Regions from separate parts of the Novosphingobium sp. CECT 9465 genome, predicted to be linked through region 3. Evidence: predicted binding sites of a transcription regulator. Region 3 holds the regulator's gene; each other region holds the start of a gene.
The links. Region 3 encodes LexA, which represses DNA repair genes until DNA is damaged. Its sites were predicted from a motif close to GTTCCNCNCTTGTTCT; they were not measured.
Positions count from the first base shown of each region.

Region 1: the regulator LexA is predicted to act here: its motif matches at 1,360-1,375, upstream of LUA85_RS05040 (three-Cys-motif partner protein TcmP).
Region 2: the regulator LexA is predicted to act here: its motif matches at 1,080-1,095, upstream of LUA85_RS00740 (ribonucleoside-diphosphate reductase subunit alpha).

Region 1 covers NZ_CAKLBX010000001.1:1,028,487-1,030,752, forward strand. The annotation lists gene LUA85_RS05035 (hypothetical protein) at 1-59, opposite strand, end outside; gene LUA85_RS05040 (three-Cys-motif partner protein TcmP) at 72-1,355, opposite strand; gene LUA85_RS05045 (DUF5131 family protein) at 1,490-2,266, opposite strand, start outside.
Region 2 covers NZ_CAKLBX010000001.1:154,047-156,312, forward strand. The annotation lists gene LUA85_RS00740 (ribonucleoside-diphosphate reductase subunit alpha) at 1-812, opposite strand, end outside; gene LUA85_RS00745 (GlsB/YeaQ/YmgE family stress response membrane protein) at 1,302-1,550, shown strand; gene LUA85_RS00750 (YifB family Mg chelatase-like AAA ATPase) at 1,682-2,266, opposite strand, start outside.
Region 3 covers NZ_CAKLBX010000001.1:1,642,821-1,645,086, forward strand. The annotation lists gene LUA85_RS07975 (ComEC/Rec2 family competence protein) at 1-227, shown strand, start outside; gene lexA (transcriptional repressor LexA) at 665-1,369, opposite strand; gene LUA85_RS07985 (molybdopterin molybdotransferase MoeA) at 1,427-2,266, opposite strand, start outside.

The DNA of each region.
Region 1 (2,266 bases), 610 kb from region 3:
CCCAGGCTTTTGGTCAGAAGGCCCAGAAGCGCTTCACCGAGATGGCCTTTACCGGGCATCGCAGCGGCTCATCACGTCTGGCGCCGCGTCGTCGCTGCCGCGTGAAGGAAGGACTTCTGCATGGGAACGCGCACGATATCCTTGGGCGAGAGCTTCATCGCCCTGAGGCGGGGCGTGCCGTCCTTCGTGAAGACATCGAGCTCCATATGATCGTCGCGCAGCCTGCGCACTGCTTCCGCAACAAGATCAAGCGTCAAGGGAGTCTCGTTGCAACGGGCCGCGAACAGCTTCGCGATCGTGACCGGTTCGCCCAGGCGAACGGCGTCGTCATAAAAGAGGCCCGGGAGTTGCTCAATCGCGGTATTCAGCGAATCTTGGCGCGCGTTTGAACCAAAATCGAACTCGAGACGCGGCTGGTTCATGTCGATCGACGGATCGAAACCGAGCGCATTGAAGCCTGCCTTGCCGGGATGGACAAAGGTGTTTTGCAGCTCCCAGTGCAACTGCGCCATCGCGTCGCGAGCCCGCGCATGTTGGGACAGATGTAGCAGCCAGTAGGAACGGTGGCTGTCGGGCGACCGGATGAAAAAGGGCGTGTAAAATCGGGCGCCGGTATTGTTCAGGATGTGACGATAAAGAAACCCTTGGATCACCGACCGTTGACCGTCTTCGGTCTTCATCGCCGCTAGTGCCTCACCCAGCGAGGGATCGAGTTCGATCGCCTGTCCGCTCCTCATCATGGCGGTCTGGTCGGTCAAATAGTCGATGAGGCTGTCGACCGAGAAGGTGATGATGACCTCAGGGTTCTTCAGCTGCTGGAAAATGTTGCGGACCGTGGCGAAGGTCACGTCGCTCCAGCCATATTGATCCAGAAAGAACAGCGAGCGGTGGCTCGAACCCTTCGCCTTGATCGCGTTGATGATCGGGAGAGCCTGGTTCTCGAACCTGTCGTTGCATAGATGGATAGATCGGCCGAGTTCCGGCGCATGCTCCGACTGCAGGATGCAATCCTGCAGGAAGTCGATGTGCGGCTTCTTGCGGTCGATGAAAAAGTAGTCGGCGCGGACATCGAAGCCGTTTTTGCGAACAGCGGCAAGCCGAGCCTCCGCGCGCTGGACCGCCCCCAACAGCAACATCGGCGAGCCCGGAACGGTCTCGCCGTTCAGATCATAAGCACCTCCGCCGCAGAAACCGTCGACAATCGACAAATTGAGTTCGGTCTTGGCAGGGGTGGGCGAGAGGATCTCTATGTAACGCTCGGTGTATTTCTCAAATACCTGATGCTTAGCGAGACTATGTGCTCCCAGTTTCGGAAGCTCTTTGCCCAATTCCCATCCATAATGTTTCTTCGCCATAACCGCTCGATCCTTGTTCGGCCGCAGCACAGCGGCTCAGGATTCAGCATTTGCTCCATAGGGAACAACGGACTGCGAGTCCTGCCATAACACAATGCCGACCTGGCCAGAAGATACGGTTAGCACTCTTGCGCCTAGAGTGCCAAAGAAGCCTCGGGCATGTCGTCCCAAGCCTTGCCGCGATACATGCGGCCATTGGCCTTCTTCGACCGCTTCTTATTGTCTTCGCCCCAGGTTCCCCACTGTTTGAAGAAGAATTTGGTGCGGTAGCGAATGCATTGAGCGTGAATCTCGTCGATCCACTCTTCCTTGATCGGCCGCGCTGAACGGCCGCTTTCGCCGCCGACGATCGCCCAATGAATGCCGTAAAGGTCGATTGACCCGACCGAGCCAATCAACGGCTCGAACGAAATGAAGCGAACGGCAGCGGGCACCTTCCGCAGAATCTCTACCCTATGCGCTACCGCCTTGTCTTCGACGCTGGTCCCGAGCCAGACATTGGGCAAGACCTCGCCGATGATTTCATTGAGGATCGAGGCCATGCGCTCGGGACGCTTCGTCAGGATCTGGTAATGGTGATGCGGCGTCTCGCGCATCACATGCCACACTTCGAGAATGAAATCGTCAGAGACAGCGTCGTGAAAGAGATCGCTCATCGAGTTGACGAAGATTTTCCGGGGCTTGCGCCACTTCGTCGGGATGGCGAGCGCGTCGCGATCCTCACGGACAAGCCCGGTCCAGACCGTGCGGTTCCCGCTCTGCCGCGTCAGCCCGCTATATTTGTCGACGCGCATCGTCTCAAGGCGGCGCGCCATTTCCATCGCGTAGCAATTTGTACAGCCGGCCGACATGATCGAACAGCCCGCGACCGGGTTCCAGGTCGCGTCGGTCCATTCGATCTGCGTTTCTGC
Region 2 (2,266 bases), 1.5 Mb from region 3:
GTCAGCAACACGCCATGGTGCAGGTTCAGCGCCTTGCGGTTGAAATCCCCCGATGGCTTGCGAATTTCGAGGAATTCCTCGATTTCCGGGTGGCTGACATCGAGATAGCATGCCGCCGAACCACGGCGCAGCGAGCCTTGCGAAATCGCAAGCGTGAGCGAATCCATCACGCGCACGAACGGGATGATCCCGCTGGTCTTGCCGTTCAGGCCCACGCTCTCGCCAATGCCGCGCACCTTGCCCCAGTACGTGCCGATGCCGCCGCCGCGCGAGGCGAGCCAGACGTTCTCGTTCCAGGTGGCGACGATGCCCTCAAGGCTGTCATCGACCGAATTGAGATAGCACGAGATCGGCAACCCGCGCCCGGTGCCGCCGTTCGAGAGCACGGGCGTTGCCGGCATGAACCACAGCTTCGAGATGTAGTCATAGAGGCGCTGGGCGTGATCCTGATCGTCGGCATAGGCATCGGCCACGCGCGCGAACAGGTCCTGATACTTCTCACCGGGCAGCAGGTAGCGGTCGTCCAGCGTATCCTTGCCGAAATCGGTGAGGAGCGCATCGCGGCTGTCATCGGTAACGATGGTGAAGCGGCGCGGATTGACCTTCTTGGAATCGCTTTCGGGCTGCGCTGCTGCAACCGCCGCCGCCGCGACCGTGGCGGCCATGCCTGCGACCAGCGCCTCGCTGCCTGCGTCCTTGGTGTTCATGTCCATCGCCTTTGCTGCTTCGGCAGGTGCCGAAGCGCTGCTGCCCTCAGCAAGGGCAAGTTCGTCCTGTGCAGCCACCGAGCCGTCTCCAGTTCTGAAATCCACGTCGCAACCCCTGTCTGAACGCCCAAGTCAACTATCGGGCACATCGCCTCTTCGAATCGGAACCAGCCCGACCATAGCGGAGATGGAACATATCAGGAACACTATTCCTGAAAGCTCCACCGCGCTGCAATCTCAAATCATGGTGGACCGCGTGTTCGAACTGACAAACCTTTGCCAATTCGCGGAAAACGCGCACATCAACGCCAAACAAGGTCTAGAGGTTCCCCCGAAGTCCAACCACAACCCATAGTGCCTCAACCGGTTTGAGACACAAGAGGGTAACAGTGCTGAGGCAGACTCGATTCGTCGTACGCTCGATTCGCTTCGTCGCTCACCAACCCATGTTGCAGTGCAGCGACGCGCGGGAGAAGCGCCACTTCAAGTGGCAATCTGCGCTTGTCGGAATTTATTTGGTCCGCGTCGGCAAATTGTGGACAAGAACGGGTCAACCGGTCCCATATGGTGTGTCCACAGGAATGGAGCGTAGGCGTGCTGAATATTCTCTCGATCGTGTTCACCGGCCTTGTCGTGGGCGTGCTCGCGCGGTTCTTCTATCCCGGCGATGTCGATATCGGGATGCTCAAGACGATCCTGCTCGGCGTCGGCGGCGCGCTGGTGGCGGGGCTGTTTGCCAGTTGGCGGACCAGCAGCACGTTCGGCGATGGCGTGAATCGCGCAGGCTGCCTTGCATCGGTGATCGGCGCGATGCTGCTGATCTTCATCGGGCGCAGCCTCTAGTTTTCGCGCAGAGACCGCAAAGTGCGCAAAGACGTTGCGTGCAGTCCAAGGCGTGGAACGGGCAATATGATTTGTGCCGACTTCGTCGGTGAATGCAAAGGAACCTCTTTGCGTCCTCTGCGTGAACCACTTCAAGCCCTTGGCGCGACCCGCCTGTAGCTGAGCGCTTCGGCGATGTGGATGCGGCCCACGGTTTCAGCTCCGGCAAGATCCGCAATGGTGCGCGCCACCCTTAACATGCGGGTATAGCCCCGCGCAGACAGGCGCATGGCATCGGCAGCTTGGGCCAGAAGCTTGCGGCCCGGCTCGTCGGGCGTGGCATATTGATCGAGCAGGTCGGCGTCGAGTTCGGCATTGGTGCGGCGGCCCGTCCCCTCCAGCCGCGTGGTCTGGATCGCGCGGGCGCGGGCCACGCGCGCGGCGACCTGATCGGACCCTTCGGCGGGCGGCGGCAGGGCAAGGTCTGCGGCGGAAACGGGGTCAACGTCCACGTGCAGGTCGATCCGGTCAAGCAGAGGCCCGGACACCTTGGATTGATAATCGGCGGCACAGCGCGGCGCGCGGCTGCACCCCAGCGCCAGATCGCCCAGATGGCCGCAGCGACACGGATTCATCGCCGCGATCAGTTGGACCCGCGCAGGGAACGTGACGTGGGCATTGGCGCGCGCCACGGTGACTTCGCCGGTTTCCAGTGGCTGACGCAGCGAATCGAGCAC
Region 3 (2,266 bases):
TCAATCTTGCATCCGGGCGCATTCGCACAGTTGCCGAAGGGCAGGGACGGCAGGGCTGGTATCGCTGGCCGATCCCACCCTTGCCCGCAAAGTTCGATAAGCGCGCTGCAACTCGTGGACAGGTGACAGCGAGTTCCGCCGCCACTCTGCCCGCGCACCACGAACGATCGACCAGAGTTGAAAGACCTGTTGCCGAACACGTCAGGTCGGCACAACCGAACAGGTAGGCGCATTTTCAGGGATTCGTCGTTCCATCGATGCGGGAACTATCCACCGCAGACCCTGCCAAATTTCGCTTGCGGCAATCGGCGAAGCATTATGGCGATCGATGACGACCGTCATCGCATTGGCATATGCTTTTCCCCATTCGGTTGGCGATTATACCCTTTGCAAACATTATTTCGTCATTGCGAGGAGGCGAAGCCGACGAAGCAATCCAGCGCCGTTATACACTGCTCTGGATTGCTTCTCCCCGCTTCGCGGCGCTCGCAATGACGAAGCTGAAACTTGTGTTTGCAAAAGACATTATCGCCATTCGGTTAGCGTCAACTCGTTTCCAATCCCATCTCTCATCACGAACTGCCGTGCCAGTGCAGGGATGGTCCCCGGATCAAGTCCGGGGAGACGAGGAGGGTAAGACCATATGCAAAAGCGATAATCGCGATCAATGATAGCGGCGCAGCAATCCGGCGAGTTTGCCTTGCACGGCCACTTCATCGGGCCGGTAGAACTGGGGATCGTAGGCGGCATTGGCGGGATCGAGCCGGATCATGCCCTTTTCACGGTGGAGATACTTGAGCGTTGCTTCCTCTCCGCGTACCAGTGCAACGACGATTTCGCCATCGCGCGCGGCGTCGGTCTTGCGCACGAGCGCATAGTCACCATCGAAAATGCCAGCTTCGATCATGGAATCGCCCGACACTTCCAGTGCGTAATGCTCGCCCGCGCCAAGCAGTGCGGCAGGCACGGGCAAGGTTGCAGCCGTTTCAAGCGCCTCGATCGGCATGCCAGCGGCGATTTTGCCGTGTAGCGGCAATTCGATGACGTCATTCGCCGGCGCGGGTGTGGCCTTTGGCGCGGCGCGCGGCGGGGCGGCCACTGAAGCGATGTTGGCAGCCGGTTGCAACGGCGCCGAGGCAGGTTTGCTTACTGCGCTTTCAGGCTGGCGGATGACTTCCAGCGCGCGGGCGCGATTGGCCAGGCGGCGAATGAAGCCGCGCTCTTCCAGTGCCGAGATCAGGCGATGCACCCCCGACTTCGACTTGAGATCAAGCGCTTCCTTCATTTCCTCAAAACTGGGGGAAATGCCGGATTCTTCCAGACGGATCTGGATGAAGGTGAGCAGTTCATGCTGCTTGCGCGTCAACATTGGCGGTTCTCCGCGAGTGAACGAATGCGGAACGGATAAGCAACCAATTGCAACCCGTCAAGCAATACCGCCATTTTCGAGCAGGTAAACCGGAACATGCGCTCCTGTCGGCCTGGCATCGGCTCCGGCATCGCGCACGATCAGGGCGTTCGCGCGGGAAAGTGGGGATAGCGCCCCTGAATCCTGCAAGGGATCGAGCGCCACCGTGGCTCCATCCCACTGCGCCCGCAGGAATTCCATGCGACTTCCCCCCTTGCCCATCGGACCGGCGAGGCGGGCTGGAATCGTTCGCGGCAAAGGCTGCGCTGCGCCAAGCATGGCGCGCAGCAGCGGCATCAGGAACAGGAAGGCGGTGACATAGGCCGAAGCCGGATTTCCCGGCAGGCCGATGATGATCTGCGTGTTCCGCCTGGCAATGAGCAACGGTTTGCCCGGCTTTATCCCGACGCGCCAGAAATCGATGGTGGCGCCAATGGCTTCGAGCGCGGGGCGGACAAGATCATGGTCACCGACCGAAGCGCCGCCGCTGGTCACTATCACATCCGCATCGCGGGCGGCGTCCAGAGTGGCGGCAAGGTCTGCAAGGCTGTCTGCCACAGGGCCGCGGTGTGTGATTCGGGTGGGAAGCGCGGCGGCCATCGCGCACAGCATCGGTCCGTTGCTTGCCGGGAGCTGATGCAAATCCGGCAATTGGCCGGGCAGAACAAGTTCATCGCCGCTGTCGATGACGGTCAGCGAGATCGGGCGATGGACCGGGAGGTGGCTGTAGCCGCCTGCAATGGCGAGCGCGATCTGCGCGGGGCCGATGCGGCTGCCCGCCGCAATCAGCACGGAATGTTCGGCAAAGTCCATTCCGGCGGGACGGATATGCCGCTGGAGCGGCGCGGGCGCCTCGCC